2 regions of the Moritella yayanosii genome follow, and region 2 is predicted to be linked to the other one. Evidence: predicted binding sites of a transcription regulator. Region 2 holds the regulator's gene; the other holds the start of a gene.
The links. The regulator LexA, encoded in region 2, represses DNA repair genes until DNA is damaged. The targets are predictions, from matches to a motif close to TACTGTATNNNNATACAGTA.
Positions count from the first base shown of each region.

Region 1: the regulator LexA is predicted to act here: its motif matches at 4,435-4,454, upstream of ruvC (crossover junction endodeoxyribonuclease RuvC).

Region 1 covers NZ_LS483250.1:76,320-86,354, reverse strand. Annotated here, with positions in the region: gene tolA (cell envelope integrity protein TolA) at 1-427, opposite strand, end outside; gene tolR (protein TolR) at 477-902, opposite strand; gene tolQ (protein TolQ) at 906-1,598, opposite strand; gene ybgC (tol-pal system-associated acyl-CoA thioesterase) at 1,585-2,004, opposite strand; gene ruvB (Holliday junction branch migration DNA helicase RuvB) at 2,159-3,166, opposite strand; gene ruvA (Holliday junction branch migration protein RuvA) at 3,183-3,803, opposite strand; gene ruvC (crossover junction endodeoxyribonuclease RuvC) at 3,894-4,415, opposite strand; gene MORIYA_RS00360 (glutaredoxin family protein) at 4,673-4,900, shown strand; gene MORIYA_RS00355 (cytochrome b562) at 4,979-5,386, shown strand; gene MORIYA_RS00350 (DUF2750 domain-containing protein) at 5,450-5,842, shown strand; gene MORIYA_RS00345 (alpha/beta fold hydrolase) at 6,054-6,992, shown strand; gene MORIYA_RS00340 (ribonuclease H family protein) at 7,119-7,913, shown strand; gene MORIYA_RS00335 (hypothetical protein) at 7,920-8,228, opposite strand; gene MORIYA_RS00330 (phosphate-starvation-inducible protein PsiE) at 8,309-8,722, opposite strand; gene fruA (PTS fructose transporter subunit IIBC) at 8,879-10,035, opposite strand, start outside.
Region 2 covers NZ_LS483250.1:3,234,221-3,244,255, forward strand. Annotated here, with positions in the region: gene glpG (rhomboid family intramembrane serine protease GlpG) at 1-229, shown strand, start outside; gene hldE (bifunctional D-glycero-beta-D-manno-heptose-7-phosphate kinase/D-glycero-beta-D-manno-heptose 1-phosphate adenylyltransferase HldE) at 247-1,668, shown strand; gene MORIYA_RS15015 (flagellar basal body-associated FliL family protein) at 1,755-2,153, opposite strand; gene MORIYA_RS15020 (chorismate--pyruvate lyase family protein) at 2,327-2,923, shown strand; gene ubiA (4-hydroxybenzoate octaprenyltransferase) at 2,941-3,801, shown strand; gene plsB (glycerol-3-phosphate 1-O-acyltransferase PlsB) at 3,908-6,343, opposite strand; gene lexA (transcriptional repressor LexA) at 6,541-7,164, shown strand; partial or broken gene MORIYA_RS15040 (response regulator) at 7,510-7,871, shown strand; gene MORIYA_RS15045 (Hpt domain-containing protein) at 7,874-8,626, shown strand; gene MORIYA_RS21440 (hypothetical protein) at 8,893-9,030, shown strand; gene MORIYA_RS21445 (methyl-accepting chemotaxis protein) at 9,065-9,223, shown strand; gene MORIYA_RS21450 (hypothetical protein) at 9,367-9,546, shown strand; gene MORIYA_RS15055 (S-(hydroxymethyl)glutathione dehydrogenase/class III alcohol dehydrogenase) at 9,678-10,035, shown strand, end outside.

The DNA of each region.
Region 1 (10,035 bases), 3.2 Mb from region 2:
CCTTCTTCAAGCGTTGCTGTTCAGCTTTAAGCACAGCGGCTTCGGCTAGTTTACGTTCAACTTCTTTTTCTGCACGCTTAGTTTCAGCACGTTTTGCTGCTTGTTCTGCTTTTCGATGATCATTTTTTGCTTTTACAATGGCAGCTTCTTTCTGCCTGCGTTCTTCATTCAGCTTGTTAATACGATCTTCAGCTTGTTGTAAACGTTGCTGTTCTTTTCGGCGTTTTTCTTGTGCCGTACGTTTGATTCGGTCAGCATGCTGCTTTACAGCTTGTTCACTCACCACCACAGCTTGGATCGTTTTCATCTTTGGCTGTGGTTTTAATGGTGCAGATGTGGCACTTAAACCAAGTAATACGAGTAGAACCACATGTAATCCAACCGAAATAATAATAGCAACCGAGTACTTAGCCTGATTATCCTTCATCTTTTATATACCCTACTCTACTCTACTCTTAACGACTCTTAACTTAATGCTATTCGACTGGGTCTGTCATCAAACCAACAGAAGATACGCCAGCCTGTTGTAGAACAACCATTAAACGGATCACTTGTGCATACGCCACAGAGCCATCACCCTTTATGATAACGGGTGTATCTGGTTGTAGTTTTAAATGGGCTGCAACTAACGTCGCTAAATCATCGGGCGACATTGGCGACTTATCACCGTCACCCACATCCAGATAATATAAACCGTCTTTATCAACAGAAGCGACAATGGGTGGTTTACTGTCTTGTGATAACGCCTCGGCTTGAGCGTATGGTAGATCCACAATCACACCTTGCGTTACTAACGGGGCGGTCACCATAAAAATAATAAGTAACACCAACATCACATCGATATACGGTACTACGTTAATTTCCGCTACAGGTTTTCTGCGTTTACGTCGATAAGGCTGCATCGCTTAATCCTGAGTGTTATTAGCCAAGGTCTGGCGATGTAAAATACTAGAAAATTCTTCCATGAAATTTGCGTAATTATTTTCAATTCTCATCACTTGATCAGAAAATCGGTTATAGGCAATAACCGCTGGAATCGCGGCAAATAGACCCATTGCGGTGGCAATCAAGGCTTCGGCAATACCTGGTGCAACCATCGCTAAAGTAGCTTGCTGGACAGCACCTAACGCAATAAATGAGCTCATGATGCCCCATACCGTCCCAAACAGGCCGATATAAGGACTAATTGAGCCAATTGTCGCTAGATTATTTAAGTGAACCTCGAGCTCGTCAACTTCACGGGATAAAGCAACACGCATCGTACGGTAACTGCCATCCATGATCGCATCGGTATTGTCTTGAACGGCATTATGAATACGTACATATTCTTTAAAACCAGCGTAGAAAATCAACTCCATACCCTGAATATTATTCTTCCGCGCTTCGCTTTCTTTATACAATTTAGATAAATCGATACCAGACCAAAATCTATCTTCAAATCGTTTCGACGCTTCATTGGCTTGCCTCAATGCTTTTGAGCGATGAAAAATCATTGCCCATGATGCTATGGACATGGAAAGTAGTATTAACATTACTGCTTTAACCAATAGGCTAGCTTCCCAAAAAAGTTCAAAAAATGAAATATCAGCAGCTTCCACTGGTTAGTTTCCTTATAATTTCTGTCGGCATCGCACAAGGTTTCTTATGAGACAATTGAATGCACGCCACTTTAACTGTTAATTCTGACAATAATTTACCATTTTCATGATAAATACTCTGAGAAAAGACCAAAGATGCGCGTTTAAGTTCCTTAATATGTGATTTTATAATTAATAAATCATCAAGGTATGCCGGAAAGCGATAATCGATATCTATTCTACGCACCACAAATGCAAGATCTTGTTGCAGTAATAACGCTTGTGAAAAGCCTTTATCACGTAACATTTCGGTTCTTGCGCGCTCTGCGTAGTTCAAATAATTACTGTGGTATACCACGCCACCAGCATCGGTATCTTCAAAATAAACGCGAGCCATAAACTCACTTCGTATTATTTCATTTTGCATTATTTTAAAGCCTACATCTCTCACGCTACAACTCGAATTTATACCGCAATAATCAAATGATTTAACGTTATAAGCTTATTAATATACCTGACAAAAATAAGATATGACATTGATTTAATATGAAGGTTACGTTTCTGTGGCTATTTTTCGGCTATTATTTCTCTGGATAGTCAAAGCCCAAATGCAAATAAGCACGTGCTGTCGCGATACGCCCACGCGGTGTACGCTGTAAGAAACCTTGCTGAATGAGATACGGTTCAAGTACATCTTCGATGGTTTCACGTTCTTCACCGATGGCCGCAGCAACGTTATCTACTCCAACGGGTCCACCCGAGAAAGTATCAATAATAGCGATTAACAATTTACGGTCCATGTAATCAAACCCGCAAGTATCCACATCCATCATGCTTAACGCCGCTGACGAGATCTCGGCATCTATATCGCCATTATGTTTTACTTCGGCATAATCACGTACACGACGTAATAAACGATTGGCAATACGTGGGGTACCGCGTGCACGTCTGGCTATTTCTAACGCACCAGCACGATCCATCTTCAAGCCTAAACACTTTGCCGAGCGTAATACGATATCTTGTAAATCTTCAACTTTATAAAACTCCAAGCGCTGGACAATACCAAAACGGTCGCGTAATGGCGATGTTAACGAACCCGCACGCGTCGTCGCACCGATGAGAGTAAAAGGCGGCAAATCAAGTTTAATTGAACGGGCCGACGGGCCTTCACCAATCATAATATCTAATTGGTAATCTTCCATTGCTGGATATAAAATTTCTTCAATTGCCGGGTTCAAGCGATGAATTTCGTCAATAAATAATACGTCATTCGGTTCAAGGTTAGTCAGTAGCGCGGCAAGATCCCCTGCTTTCTCTAATATCGGTCCCGATGTGGTTTTAATGTTTACGCCCATTTCATTAGCGACAATATTCGCTAATGTGGTTTTACCTAATCCAGGCGGACCAAAAATTAATAAATGATCCAGTGCATCATCACGTCGCCTACTGGCTTCAATAAAAATTTCCATTTGACCACGTACATGGTCCTGCCCTTGATAATCAGACAGCATTTTTGGTCGAATAGCACGGTCTATGACTTCTTCTTCGCGGACGGTACCGCTAGAAATTAATCGATCAGCTTCAATCACTAAAGTAACTTCCTAATTAGTTCTGTAAGGTGGCACGTAATGACAGCCGAATGATCTCTTCACAACTCATACTTGGCTGTGCAACTTGCTTGATCATCTTCGCGACTTGCGCCGGTTTATAGCCTAAACCAACCAAGGCTTCTTCTGCTTCTTCAATCGCATTCGATGCCGTATTACCATAACCTTGTAATTGGGCTTTATCTGCTTCAGGGGTAAATAAATCTTGTGTCACCCAGTTTTTAAGGCGGTCACGCATTTCCACTAATAAACGTTCGGCGGTCTTTTTACCCACACCCGGTAACTTAATTAAACTGTTGATATCATCGTGTTCGACACAGTGTGCAAACTGGTTTGCGGTCATACCAGATAGAATCGCTAATCCCAGTTTAGGGCCAACACCATTCACTTTAATCAACTCTCGGAACATTAAACGTTCCATTTTATTATTAAAGCCGTAAAGTAATTGTGCATCTTCTCGAACCACAAAGTGGGTGTAAATGATCACTTCTTTATCCACATCGCCAAGCTCATAGAAGCAGCTCATCGGCAGTTTAATTTCATAACCGACACCATTCACTTCAAGTAAAATTTCGGGCGGTTGCTTTTCTAATAAAGTGCCACGTAAACGTCCAATCACAATTATTTTCCAACATTTTTAAATACAAATATAATGCTGAGTAGCATAATAAAATACTGGTTAAATATCCAGATCAATTTCTTTTTTCGGTTAATTGTAACGTCCACGCGCAATGCCTTTAACTTTACCCGCCATATTAATCAAGGTGCGTAAACTCTGCGCATGACATAATGCCACGGCGAGTCCATCGGCAGCATCGGCTTGCGGCGTTCCTGGCAACTTGAGTAAATTCACCACCATTTGCTGGACTTGTTCTTTATCTGCGCCACCGTGACCGACCACGGCTTGCTTGATCTGACGAGCGGTATATTCTCCGACCTCAAGATCATTCGATACTGCAGCAACAATCGCGGCACCACGAGCTTGACCCAGTTTTAATGCTGATGCGGCGTTCTTACCCATAAATACATCTTCAATGGCAAATTTATCCGGTTGGAATTGGATAATAATTTCACACACCCCGGCATGAATTTGCTTTAAACGCTCGGGTAACGTATCACCCGAGGTACGAATACAACCACTGCCCAAATATTGGAATTTACCGTGTATATGCTGGATCACGCCATATCCAGTGATCCGCGATCCGGGATCAATGCCAAGAATAATACTCATAGTTTATTATCTTCAATTATCATGTTTATAATTACAGTATACCTGCACCTAAGCTTGAAACCTAAATCCACTACCTAATCCATATTCCATTGAAATAACGCGTATAAATTAAACAGTTAAAACCGCACTCCTTGACCTGATTATTCCACCATAGTGTAAAGAAGTGTATTTCAAATCATTTGCTCATATTGATACATTGTGAATAAACGTTAGCTTGCTATAATGCGCGTTTTTATAATCAACCTTGTGGGGCCAAAATGAAAAGAGTTGTATTATATACGCAGAAAAAGTGTCCAAATTGCGATTCGGCAAAGCGCTACTTAGATGAAAAGAAAATACCTTACCGTTTATGCAGTGTGAATGAACCACGCGGCAGTAAAGAATTAGCCGCTATCGGTGGCCGTGGGGTACCAACCCTTAAAATTGGTGACCAAGTACTGCGTGGTTTCTCAATTAAATCATTCGAAAATATGTATCGCGATTAATCTCGCGCACAGACCTGACTGTTATTACGCTCGGTGTTATTAACAGCAACATTTAATCATTACCTATGGATATAAATCATGAAGAATCGTATTGCTCAACTAGGACTTATCATCAGTTTACTGTTTTCTACCTTGGTAAACAGCGCAGACATCGACAGTATAGATCTTAAAGTCACCATGAAAGAGATGAGATTAGCGTACACTCAAGCAATGAAAGCAACATCAGCGGATGAATTTTCTACTCGCATTGATAAAATGAGTAAAATGCTTGCCGTAGCACAAAGCTATAATTTTTCACCTGAACGTGCAGAGATGTCAAATCAAGGTTTAGATAAAGTAGAATCCATACTAAACAGCCTTCAACAAGCCGATATCACCAACGAAAACCTCACTGTTGCGCAAGCTAAATTAGAAGACGTTGATAGCTTAAGAAAAGAATATCACAAGAAAAGTAAGCCTAGCATTTGGCAGCTCATCTTTGGTTAATAAATAATTACCTGTCGGGAATGAGTATTGCCGTCAAATTAGTACAAATTAGGAACAGATTACATGTCAAACACGCTCGACGAGAACCAAATAGCAACAATTCAAGCTTACGATGAAGACAAGCGCCTTAGCTATTTATTAAAAGAAGTGACAAGCGAACGTAAAATCTGGATCTTAACGGATGAACACGGTTGTGTCATGCTAAATAACGATGACGAAGATTGTGTGCCAGTATGGCCTAACGCAGAGTTTGCACAATCTTGGGCAACAGGCGAATGGAAACACTGTAAAACAGAATCTATCTCGTTAGCGAAATGGCATAGTCGTTGGACATCAGGTCTAATGGATGATGATTTAGCACTGGTTATATTTCCAAACCTGGATGACGAAGGGCTTATCATGTTCCCTGACGAATTTGATATAGCACTGCAGAAACAGGCGAAAAAGAAGCGCTAATCGCCAAATAACAATTCTAAAAGCCTGCCTGTTATCAGATGATAGCGGCAGGCTTTTTATTTTAACGTTTACTTCCCGTCCCGCCACTTAACTCCTCATTCCAATTTCTAAAAAACTAGTGCTACCAATATCACTAAGTTAACGAAATGTTATTTTATTTATCATCAATCTCATGTATGGTTTCTTTATCCTGCGCAATTGGCCTAACGATATGATTTCAAACAAGCTAAAATTAATTATTGTCTGTATATGTTTCTCATTTTTAAGCGGTTGCTCACTGGTTCGATGGAAAATAGACAATGATGAGAGCAGCCTTAAATCAGTTGGTTTTACACAACTCGATATTAGCTTAGCTGAAGGTGGAACACTGAGTTATTGGCGTGGTGGCCAAGGCCAACCCTTATTATTAATCCATGGCTTTGGTGGCAGTGCCGTCACCACGTGGAAAGATGAAATGCTTGCCTTAAGTGCAGATTATGATGTTATTGCACCGGATCTTGCTTGGTTCGGTGATTCTTTTAGTGCTGGTGAAGCCAACTTAACCACAGAAACCAATGCCATTATCCAACTCATTGATGCATTAGAACTTAATAATATCAACATCGCCGGTATTTCATATGGTGGATTTGTCACTTTCAACATACTCAACAATGCTAACCAACATAACCGCATTAATAAAGCCATTATTATTGCCAGTCCGGGTCCCTACTTCAGTGATGATGATCTAACGGCATTAACCGAACGCTTTGCAGTCGATAATCCAGAGGACTTCTTTATACCGAAGAACAGTGATGAATTACGCCGGTTATTTGAGGGTATTTTCGTTGCACCGAAAATGATGCCTGACTTTATTGCCGACCAAATTTATCAAACTTACTTTGCCGCTTGGCATAAACAAAAAGTTGCCATGATCCAATCATTATCCGCAGACCGCGACACCCTATTAACAGCACCTATCGCTACCACACCGACACTCCTAATATGGGGTGAACAAGATCGTATTTTCCCCGTTGAACACGGTATTTACCTCAGTAAAAAAATCCAAGCGCCCCTGGTCGTCATTCCCAACACAGGCCATGGCGTCACAAATGAACAACCCGAGATGGTCGTACGTTTAATTAAAACCTTTATCGAAAGCGAAAAGCTATAACGGCTGTTTACCGCGATATAACAGTATAGCGCCTGATTTATGTACAAGACACTGGTTATCATTGGTGTTTTGTAGGTAACACATTTATGATTTAATCATTAAACTTTAAGAGTATTAAATTAAGTTATGAGTAAAAAACATTACGTAGTATGGAACGGTGTGAAGACTGGGGTATTTGATAACTGGTCTGAAACTAAAGCACAGATTGATGGCCGCAGTGATGCGCAATATATGGGGTTCCCATCAAAAGAAGAAGCTAACCAAGCATTCGCCTCAACCTATACTCGCGCATTAATGAAACGCTCATTAGCAAAAGAAGGTCCAACTGGTTCAGGTGTTAAACCTAAAGCAACACGTCCTGCAGGTGCATCTAAGTCAATTCTATCGACACCACCACAAGTTGCCGATCTCAACATTTATTGTGATGGTGCTTGTTCTCCTAATCCGGGTAAATCGGGTACAGGCATGGCCGTTTATGAAAAAGATAAACTGGCACAATTATGGTACGGCTTATACGAAGCGAACGGGACCAACAATTCAGCAGAATTAAATGGGTTATTAGTCGCCTTCCGCTTTGCAGCCTCTCACATAGAACAAGGTAAAACGGTGCAAGTGCTATCGGACTCTAGATACTCTATTGATTGCATCACTAAGTGGGCAAAAGGTTGGAAAAATAAAGGTTGGAAACGTGGTAAGAATGAAGAAATTAAAAATCTGGCCATTATTCAACAATGTTTTAGTTTGTATGAGCAATTAAAATCCAATTTAATTATTAATCACGTAAAAGGTCATGCGAATATTGAAGGCAATGAGCTATCAGACCGTATGGCGGTATTAGCACGCAGCCAGCAAGAACCTAAGTTGGTGCAATATACTAACAGTATTAACGTTGCCGACATTCTAGCCATGCCATCAGGCTAGTAACGCTTACATAATAGGCGTACAACCTTTCAACAGTAGCGCCATATTCGCACTCGATTTAGCTTGGGCATAATAAGTGTCAGTCGTTGTTGCTGCACTTTGAGTCATAGTGCCTATATCTGCAGAAATCAGCGGTGCTAGCACAGTTAACGCCAATGCCGACTGCCGATCCGCTTCATATGCCAAAAATGCTTTACTGATTTCGGTACACGAAAAAGCATCAGCACCTTGTTGCACCATATTATAAGCCTGAGATGATGTTTCACAACCAGTGAGTAGTCCTGTAAATAATGCTATTGCGATTATTTTATGCATTCATATATCCTTATTTTTCATCAACACCACAATATCTAATACCAAGTGCATTCAATAAATGGTCAACAGAAACACAGCTATTAATCGTCACTCAATGGTTTGTAAGGCCAATAGAAATGACCTGCACGGATAATAACGGTCGATATTGCTAATACTAATGCCGCAACCGATAACCAAACGACATCCACACTCTGTAGCTCTTTCATCCCTAACGTGACATAACGAGCAATTGCCATGATTGCGATATAGATAGGATAACGAACCGGGATCTTACCGTTAACAACAAATTGCTGGATCATGGCGAGTACTTCGAGGTAGATAAACATTAACAAGATATCCGTTAATTTTACCGTTTGTTCTTCATAAACATGAAAAAAGTCATTTGCCATCGCGAAAATTGTTGCAATAGTAATTAAAACAAGCAACACAGCTTCGATATAACTAAATATTTTTAAGAAAATGTGACTAAACTTTTTGGGTAAATGTGATGGCATACTTGCTCCGTGTCAAAATGCGCTCATACTGAATGTAAACAGTAGTCACTAATATACCCGCTATTACCGATAAATCATATGTCTCTATCGTTTATGCAAAAAGCCAGCTCAAGCATTAACTTCAACTGGCTTTGAATTAACACCACGGCAAATTAATTAAGCTGTCACCGCCTCAGTGTTATCTGACTTCTTAAGTACTGCATAGCTGATACCCGTCACCAGTGTACCCGCAACAATCGCGACTAAATACATCCATACAGGGGTGATCGCATTGGGAATTAACAGTACAAATAGACCGCCATGTGGTGCCATTAATTCAGCGCCAAACAGCATAGATAACGCGCCCGTTAATGCGCCACCAGCAATACAGCTCGGGATCACTCGCATTGGATCGCGCGCAGCAAACGGAATTGCACCTTCCGAGATAAAGCATAAACCTAAGACGAATGACGCTTTACCGGCTTCTTGTTCGCTATTGTTGAATTTACGTTTCGCAAGGAAGGTCGCCAGCCCCATACCTAACGCAGGTACCATACCCGCTGCCATAACAGCAGCCATCGGCGCATAGGTTTGCGAGGCTAACAGACCGACACCAAAGGTATATGCGGTTTTGTTAACGGGACCACCAAGGTCAAAACACATCATGCCGCCAAGAATGATACCCAGCAATACTGCGTTCGCCGAGCCCATATTATTCAAGAATTCAGTTAATGCATTCATTGCCGCAGAAACCGGACCACCAACCACATAGATCATCACTAGACCAGTGATCAATGAGGCTAGAAGTGGAATAATTAAGATAGGTTTCAATGCTTCCATTGATTGTGGCAACTGGACTTTTTCGGCAATTAACTTAGCGGTATAACCGGCCAGGAAACCGGCCACAATACCACCTAAGAAACCCGCGCCAGTTGAACTTGCTAACATACCGCCAATCAAACCAGGCGCAAGGCCTGGGCGATCCGCAATCGAGAAAGCAATAAAGCCCGCAAGTACCGGGATCATTAACGCAAAGGCCGAACCACCACCAATCGTCATTAACGCGGCCGCTAATGTGCCCTCTTCTTTAAATGCTTCGATACCAAATACAAATGACAATGCGATAGCCAAACCACCCGCAACGACTAACGGCAGCATGTGTGAAACACCTGTCATCAAGTGTTTATAAGCGCCGGTTAAGCCTGTATTTGCTTGCTCGTTTGTCGCCGCTTTACCATGATGATAAACTTGCGCGTCATTAAAGGCATTATCCATTGTCTGTGTGGTTTTCTTCAATGCTAAACCGGTACTGGTTTTATATACTTTCTTACCAT
Region 2 (10,035 bases):
ATCGGGTGTGGTTTATGCGCTGGTCGGTTATATTTGGTGGACTGGTTGGTTAGCGCCCGCACAAGGTCTTAATTTACCTAAACCTTATGTTGGTTTTATGCTGGTTTGGCTGGTGCTAGGTTTCTTCCCAATATTTGGTCTCAATGTTGCCAATGCAGCACATGTACTTGGTTTAGTGGTTGGTTGCGGCCAAGCATTTTTAGACCATAAATTTAAATCTTTTAATTAGAAATTATCGAGAGAATAATGGAAATCATTTTACCTGATTTTACTAAAGCGAGTATTTTGGTCGTTGGCGATGTCATGTTAGATCGTTATTGGACGGGCGATTCGAGTCGTATTTCTCCAGAGGCGCCAGTGCCTATTGTTAAAGTGAATAATGTTGAAGATCGTCCCGGTGGTGCTGCTAACGTGGCGCTTAACCTTGCGGCTTTAGGTGCGAGTGCAAAACTGTTAGGTTTAACGGGTAATGATGAAGCGGCACAAGCGCTATGCGGTAAAATGAATGCTGTTGATGTTATTTGTGATTTTTTGCAATTAGATGATTACCCAACGATCACTAAATTACGGGTATTAAGCCGTGGTCAGCAAGTGATTCGATTAGATTTTGAAGAATCTGTTGCGGCGGTGGACACGCAACCGCTTGTGGCTAAAACCATTGCTAACTTGGCCGATTATTCTGTGATGATTGTGTCGGACTATAATAAAGGCGCTTTGGTTGAAGTGCAACAAATGATCCACGCAGCAAAGCAACAAGGCGTTAAAGTTTTTGTTGATCCAAAAGGCTGTGATTTTGGAAAATACCGTGGTGCGACCTTGTTAACGCCAAATTTATCGGAGTTTGAAGCCGTTGTTGGGCATTGTCAGAGTGAACAAGAACTGGTTGAAAAGGGCCGTCAGTTAATTGCGCAACATGATTTTGAAGCGTTACTGGTTACGCGTAGTGAAAAGGGCATGACGTTAATTCGAGCAGAGCAAGATGAGTTTCATTTACCTGCATTAGCACAAGAGGTGTATGACGTGACGGGTGCGGGTGATACGGTTATTTCGATATTAGCAGCAGCGGTATCTGCTGGCTCATCATTAGAACAAGCTTGTGCACTTGCAAATGCGGGTGCCAGTGTTGTCGTTGCTAAGATTGGTACGTCGACTGTGAGCCCGATGGAATTAGCAAATTCAGTGTATGGTTCGCACGAAAGTGGCTTTGGTGTATTAAGCGAAGAACAGCTAAAAATTGCGGTTAAATCGGCTAAGTTACGTGGCGAAAATATTGTCATGACCAATGGGTGTTTTGATATTCTGCATGCGGGTCACGTGTCTTATTTAAATTCCGCGCGTAAATTAGGCCAACGTTTAATTCTGGCGGTTAATTCGGATGCTTCTGTGCGAGGGTTGAAAGGCGTTGGTCGTCCGATCAATACTTGTGCTCGTCGGATGACGGTACTTGCTGCTTTAGGTGCTGTGGATTGGGTTGTGGAATTTACAGAAGAAACACCTGAGCGTTTAATCTCTGAATTACTACCTGATGTATTAGTTAAAGGTGGCGATTACAAAGTGGAAGAAATCGCTGGGCATAAACAAGTATTAGCGAATGGTGGCAAGGTTAACATTTTACAATTTGAAGATGGTTGCTCTACAACTGCGATCATTAATGCGATTAAAGGTTAATGCTATTTAAGATAATGAGCGATCAGTTGATTGTTTTGACGCAGTAAATGGATACGGAGTAGGCGACGCGGCGTACTCCTTTTTTATTACATTAATAAATATTTGGTAAATAATAGATTTTCAATAACGGCCTCACCAGTCTCTTGTTTCAGTAAGTTGTTCACTTCATTTTGGATCTCTTTTCTGATCTCTTCTCGACCAGTCAGGGAACGTAAATGCTGAGGTGATTGTTGACCCAATAATGAAATTATTTTATCTCTGATCAAGGGTTCATGCATTTCAATAATATCCAAACCGTTATTGTCAGCTAGCATAAATTCTACAGCGACACTGATAAAACCAATCTTGTTCGTTTCACTGGTGTAGTTAGTAATAATATCGGGTTCTAAACCGAAATAAATATACACAGGTTGGTGATCGTTAGCTGATACGGCGGTGGAGAGTGGAGCTGTGAGCATACTTAATAGCCAGAATAATTTATTCATTTACCGTATCCTTCGTAAAATGAGAGATGAAAAAACAAGGTTGTGACTCAGTATACTCATTTTCAATTGATTAATGACATAAATCAGCCAACAAGTTGCGTCCTTGCTTACAATTTTGAGCTGAATAGCAGATAATTACGCCTGATCTTGTTGTTAAAAAAGTAATTTATACTATGTCTGAAAATATAAATAAGAAGCGAATAAGTTCGTTGTCGTTACCAAACTATCCGATTGGCTGTGAGTCTAAATGGCGATGGCCTACCATATTAGAAGATAGACTATCTGCGCGCCTTTATGATTGGTTAGTTGATACTGGTTCACTAACAGCAAGACTGAAACAATATTGTCAGGAATTTACGGTTGAAATATTAACGGAAGGCAATTATCCATTATCTGATGATGAAAAGATAAAATTAAACTTAGTTGAAAATGTTGGTTTTGTGCGTGAAGTACTGTTAAAACTGGACGGTACCCCTTGGGTTTTTGCGCGTAGTGTGATGCCGCTTAATATGTTGACAGCGCCTGGTGGTGAACTAGATAAATTAGGTAATCGGTCATTAGGTAGTGTGTTATTTAGTGCTCCCGATATGCAGCGCAGTGAAATTGAAATTGCTGAGTTTGATGCTCAGAGTAACGTATATGGTTTATCTTGCCAGTTAACGTCAAGCCTGAAAACATCATTATTTGGTCGGCGTTCATGTTTCCTGCTCGGTGGGAAATTATTACTGGTATCCGAAGTGTTTTTACCCGATGCATTGGCATATAAATAAAAAAGGACGTTAAGTATATGTCGTTCATGACTGTCAAAATGAAAGATTACATCCAGCTTACTCGTGTAGATAAACCAATTGGTACCCTGTTGTTATTGTGGCCTACGTTGTGGGCGCTGTGGATAGCGGCGGAAGGATTACCAAAATTAGATGTATTGCTAGTATTTACATTGGGCGTGATCTTAATGCGCGCGGCAGGTTGTGTTATCAATGATTTTGCCGATCGACGTGTTGATGCTCATGTAAAACGCACTGAGAATAGACCGCTTGCCGCTGGACGTATATCGAGTCGTGCGGCGTTGATACTTTTCTTTGTCTTGACTTTATTGGCATTTTTGCTCGTACTCACCATGAATAAATTGACGATAATATTATCGTTTGTGGCAGTGGGTCTTGCCGCGTGTTATCCGTTTATGAAGCGCTATACGCACTTGCCACAAGTGGTATTAGGGATGGCATTTGGTTGGGCTATTCCGATGGGGTTTGCGGCGCAATTAGATTTAGTACCGAATTATGCATGGTTATTATTTGTCGCTAATATTTTATGGACCGTGGCGTATGACACCTTATATGCCATGGTGGATCGTGATGATGATTTAAAGATTGGTATTAAGTCTACGGCGATATTATTTGCCGAGAAGGATAAATTGATTGTCGGTTTATTACAGTTATCATCCTTATTATGCCTTGGTATGCTGGGGTGGTTATTAGTATTACCTAACGTGTATTTTATGGGGTTAACGATAGTCGCTGGCTTGTTTGTTTATCAGCAGAAATTGATTGTTGATCGTGACAGAGCATCTTGTTTTAAGGCGTTTTTACATAATAATTATGTTGGTATGGTTATATTTGTGAGTCTGTTTTTAAGCTACTTGTAAGTGTTTAATGCTTATGACCAATAACAAAAAAGGAGCCGCAGCTCCTTTTTTGTTATTGGTCATAAGCAATACAAAGATCGCGTTATATCAACGAAATACCCATCGCTTAGACTTCGTTAGATTGCTGACTCAGCATCACATCCGATATTGTTTGTTTTACTTCGAGGGTTGTTAAACCTCGCACAACATTCGCGAGCGGACTGATCTTATCTGCTTTTACGGTACCTGCATCTGACAAGTAATGTAATTCTTGCAGTTTATTGATAAAGATAGCAAATACTTTTTTATCAAAGAACTCCGGTGCACTGACGCCATTAAGCGAGGATAAACGCTCTGCAATCAGCTGGCTGCGATCTTCCAATTTTGTTCTTTCAATCACTTGGTCATGCTCTAATACGGTCAGTACAATGGCATAACGTTGTAGTGTTTCTTGAATACTTGCTGCTAGTAATTTGATCGACATCAGGCGTTCAGTTACCGGTGTGATTACCCCTTCTTGATTACGGATTAAACCTTGTTGTTGCATTTCAGCTAATGTGTTAGAGACGCACGTACTCAATTCATCTGCGGCATATTTCAAGAATAGCTCAGCTTGAATTAACGGGTACAGTTGGTAAACCTTGGCATTAATTTCTTTTATACTGGTTTGCGCTTTCTCTGTCACTAACGCAGCAATTAATGACGGCAGTGCAAACAGGTGTAAAATATTGTTCCGGTAGAAAGTTAATAGCACCGCTTGTTCGTATGACATAGATAGCATTTGTCCTAAGCTATCTTCACGTACGGTGAATTTTTTCAGTGCGATCGCTTGGTCGAGAATTTCTTCTGCACTGTTTTCCGGCAAGGTACTGAATTCGCTATATGGATTATTACGCAATAGCTTTAAATAACTATCAATTTGTTTAACTAAAATTTCTCGGCTCAATGCCTTGTGTGGCGCAGCGTGTAAAATTAATGCGCAAATAGTTAAGGCGTTTACTGCCGCTGCACTGTTGATATTCACCATTACTTGATTGGCGAGTTCACGGGTTGTTTGGTTTAACCAAGCAGGTTGTTCATCAACGGGCATGTTCATGTCATCACGCCAGTTTTTCACGTGTTTGTTTAAATATTGGTTAAGGTTGATTGGCTCACCAAAGTTAACAAATGCTTGGCCGTAATTTTTAAGTTTTTTGGCGATCCCAAATATTTGGAATACACTTTCTTTTTTCTTATGGGCACCGGATAATTCTTTTACGTAGGTACTCACTTCCATCACATGATCGTAACCAAGGTATACTGGAACTAATGTAATCGGTCGGCTTTGATCTCTTAACATCGCTTGTAACGTCATGTTAAGCATGCCGGTTTTTGGTGGTAATAAACGGCCGGTACGGCTGCGGCCACCCTCAGTAAAGAATTCAACAGAATAACCTTTTGAGAATAATAAGCTGAGGTATTCTCTGAAGATTGTTGCATAGAGTTTATTACCCTTAAACGTGCGGCGTAAGAAAAATGCACCACCACGACGGAACATCGGTCCAGCAGGGAAGAAATTAAGGTTAATGCCGGCGGCAATGTGTGGGGGGATCAAGCCTTCATTGTAAATAACATAAGAAATAAGCAAGTAATCCATGTGGCTGCGATGGCAAGGCATGAAGACAATTTCATGACCATCAGCGGCCAGTTTACGCACTTGTTCGGCGTTGTTAACCTTGATACCACTGTAGATCTTATTCCATATCCAGCCCAGAAAATTGCTGGTGTTTTTTACAAATTTATAAGAAAAATCACTGACAATTTCATCGATATAATCATGGGCCCGTTTTTCCGCTTTTTGCGCTGAAATTTTTTGTTCTTCGATTTCAACTTGGATGGCTTTTTTAACTTCTGGATTACGCAGCAGTTGTTCAAATAATTGATAGCGATTTGGCAGTTTCGGTCCCGATGCGGCTAGTTTTTGACGACTGAAGTGGATCTTGGCGACACGAATTAATTTTTGCGCAAGTTTTTCATCACTACCATGCTGATCGGCCATGAAACGTAGTGATACGGGTTTATTAAAACGGACTAAGTTGTCTTTGCGGTTAAGGCCAACAATGAGGGTTTTCCGTAAACGACTTGGAGAAATACTGTTCGCTAATGACAGTAGTGGTACTTGACCTTCTTTACCCGGTGCGCGGCCCCAAAATAATGAGACGGGCATTAACTGAATATCAAGGACTTTATCATCTTTGTGTAAGCGTAATAATTGTTGAAATTCGTTAAAAAACACGTTTTTATCTTTTACTTGGCCAAACAGTGGCGCAGGGTTATCTAAGCAAACATAACTGGGAATGATGACGCCATTCACTTTAATTGGCGTAAGAGGGTCTGGTAAGCCTCGTTCTTTACAGGCACGTTGTAATGCGACCAGATCTGTCATCGATTTAGTTTTCAAAACATAAACAATAGGACGCGTTAAATCTAACTTTAGTGCATCAACTGGATTGTCTGGTACGTATTGAGATTTAACTAAGCCGTTAACGAAACTTCGAATTAACATTGACGGTGTTTGTTGCATAAGTGGTATCATTCTGTTGATTAAAGTGCGAGAGTGCTTACTCTAATAATATCAGATGTGTAGTCATAAATCTGTGTTTAAGCGTCGGTCAGCGATTAATTCATTATTTTCCAGATATCCCCACTACTAATATTGCAAACTTGATATTACTGTATATAATTACAAGAAACTGTATATAAAACCAGTTAGGGTTCATGATGAAAGCATTGACAAAAAGACAAGCAGAAGTACTTGAATTAGTTAAACAACATATTAAAAATACTGGTATGCCACCGACCCGAGCTGAAATTGCGAAGGAACTTGGTTTTCGTTCACCTAATGCGGCGGAAGAACATTTAAAAGCATTAGCACGAAAAGGTCATATTGAAATTCTAGCGGGCACCTCACGTGGTATTCGCTTGTTGGTTAATGCTGAAGACGCCAGCAATGATAAGGGTTTACCTTTAATCGGACAAGTTGCTGCCGGCGAACCAATTTTAGCGCAAGAGCATATTGAAACGCACTACAATATCGATCCATCGATGTTCACGCCAAATGCAGATTTTTTATTGCGGGTACGCGGTGAGAGCATGCGTAACATTGGTATTATGGATGGTGATTTATTGGCGGTACATAAAACCAAAAATGTCAGTAAAGGCCAAGTTATTGTTGCACGTGTTGATGATGAAGTCACCGTTAAACGTTTTGAGCAACAAGGCAATGAAATTTTATTACATCCTGAAAATGATGAAATGAGCACAATACGTGTCGATTTAAATTGCCAAAGTTTTGACATTGAGGGGGTTGCTGTCGGTATTATTCGTAATACAGACTGGATGTAATCACACTTATCTCAGCTACTTTGAAGGGAGATAGTTAATATTCTCATTATTGACTATCTCTATCTCTATATTTTGTCCTCCCGATGATGCTGTAATTTATAGAAACCATTTCCAATTCTGTTCTCAGATCACAGTTCTTTGTATTGCCTGCTTATTTATAAAATCTTTTCCTATACTCAACACGAGTTATAAAATAATTAATGAATTTATTTTCTGTGACGTTTGCGTAAATACAGGATTAGTTTATGGAACAAAACCCTATCGCCATCGGAGAAATTTATGACGGTGGTGAAAGCGTTAGGATTTGAAACCGACTTTAATTATGCATCAATGTGAGGATCTGTAATGAAACGAATATTAGCGGTAGATGATTCGGTATCCATTCGTGAAATGGTGCTGTTTACTTTAAAACAGGCGGGTTACCAGGTGGACTCTGCCGTCGATGGTGTTGATGGGTTAGCAAAAGCTAAAAGCGGAAACTTTGATCTTATTATTTCAGATATTAATATGCCACGGATGGACGGCATTAGCTTAATCAGTAAATTACGTAGTGAAAGTGCGTATAAATTTACGCCAATCCTAATGTTAACGACGGAATCGGATACAGATAAAAAATGGCAGGCAAATCTGCAGGTGCAACAGGCTGGATAGTGAAGCCATTTAACCCAGAAAAACTCATTGCTACTGTCAAAAAAGTATTGAGGTAAGCATGGATATTGATCTTAAACAGTTTCAACAAGTGTTTATTGAAGAGTGCCTAGAAGGACTGGAGGTGATGGAAGCTGAACTGCTAAAGTTACATCCTGGCTCGGTAGATAGCGAAGTCATTAATACCATTTTTAGAGTCGCTCACTCAATTAAGGGCGGTGCAGGCACATTCGGATTTCATCAATTAACGGCATTTACCCACGTAGCCGAAACCTTACTTGATGATTTTCGCGCAGAAAGACTGCCCCTTATCGATGGTCATATTAACCTTTTTTTACAAACAGTAGATTGTTTAAGAGCGTGGGTCCAACTGTTAGCTGATGATTCGGAATCAATTCCTGATGCGGCAGAAAGCCTAAAGCAGCAATATAATCAATTCTTACAACGTGATGTTAATCAGGACGTATTATCTACGGGGGATGAGCCGCTCGCTAAATCGAAGCCGCCAGCGATGAAGGGACTCGACGATGGTGATTGGTTGATTCACTTTGTTCCCGGGCAAGATATTTTAAAACAAGGTAACGAGCCGCGTTTAATTTTTGTTGAGTTACAAGATATGGGTGAACTTAAGGTGATGCCTAAACTTGACAATGTACCTTTGTGGAATAATTTATCACCTGAAGATATCTATGTAACTTGGGATCTTGAATTAATCAGTCAGGTAAGTGAAGTGCAAATAAAAGAAGCCTTTGAGTGGGTCGAAGATGAATCAACCATTACCATTACAGCGCAGGTATGCGATCTCAATCAATAGCAAGTGAGGCATTGGCTACTGATAATAAGGTGTTAGCAGAGTCGATGCTTTAATTAACTATGGTTGGCGAAGTGGTGAGATTATTGTTGAGATCCGAGATGATGGCCGAGGGTTAAACAAAGTGAAGATCCATGCCAAGGCTATTGAAAAGGGTATCGCGAATAAAGATCAGCGTTATAGTGATAATCAAATCGATGAATTTATATTTTCGTCTGGTTTTTCAACCGTCGAAACGGTGAGTGATATCTCTGGGCGTGGGGGTTGGTATGGATGTCGTAAAGCGTAACATTGAATCGCTCGGTGGTGATATTAAAATTGAATCGACGGCGGGTGAAGGCAGTTGTTTCTCGATCCGTTTACCGTTGACGCTGTCTATTACGTATGTCAGTAGAGCAAAGCAATGAGGCGGTAAATAAGATCACAGTGATGGAAAGCCAAATGAATAATATTAATGGGCTTGTTGATAATGCACAGAAAATCGCTAGTCAAACTAATTTACTTTCCTTGAATGCCGCCATTGAAGCGGCTCTGGCTGGTGAGATGGGTCGTGGTTTTGCCGTTGTAGCACAAGAAATTCGATTATTATCGGATACTTAAAATAAATTTAATGAGGAGATCAGAGCACAAGTGACACAAGCGCGGTTACACCAAGAATTAATTAAATTTGCACAGTTAGAAGTCTGCAGGTTGAAGATATTATCAGCCAATTATCGAAACATAATATATTGCAAGCGGAGAATATGAAACAAGTATTACTGGCCTGTAGTGAGTTGTTATCTACAGAGGAACATGCCGAACAAGATATCTTTGTTGATAAACTGAAAGCTGCCGCGGAACAGTTCAAACAGCAGTCACTGCAAGTGCAAAACAAGACGATTAGTTCGGGGTATTTTTCTTGCTTTTTTATTGTTACACCTTAGCAAAAGTGATTTGTGTTTTAATGGTATTATCATTTCTGTGTAAATGAATATAATGAGCGCCATACAGTATGACTGACCTAATATATAGATAGGTATTACGGCATATTAATTTTATCCCAATGGAGATGAACATGACTGACAAATTTATTAAATCTAAAGCCGCGATTGCTTGGGGCCCAAATCAACCACTATCCATTGAAGAAATAGATGTAATGTTACCAAGAAAAGGTGAAGTGTTGGTTAAGGTTATCGCTTCTGGTGTCTGTCATACCGATGCATTTACATTATCGGGTGATGATCCAGAAGGTATTTTCCCTGTCATTCTTGGTCACGAGGGTGGTGGTATCGTAGAACAAATTGGTGAAGGCGTTACCAGCGTGCAAGTCGGCGATCACGTTATTCCTTTATATACGCCAGAATGTGGTGAATGTAAGTTCTGTAAATCAGGTAAAACAAATCTTTGCCAACAGATCCGTGAAACACAGGGTA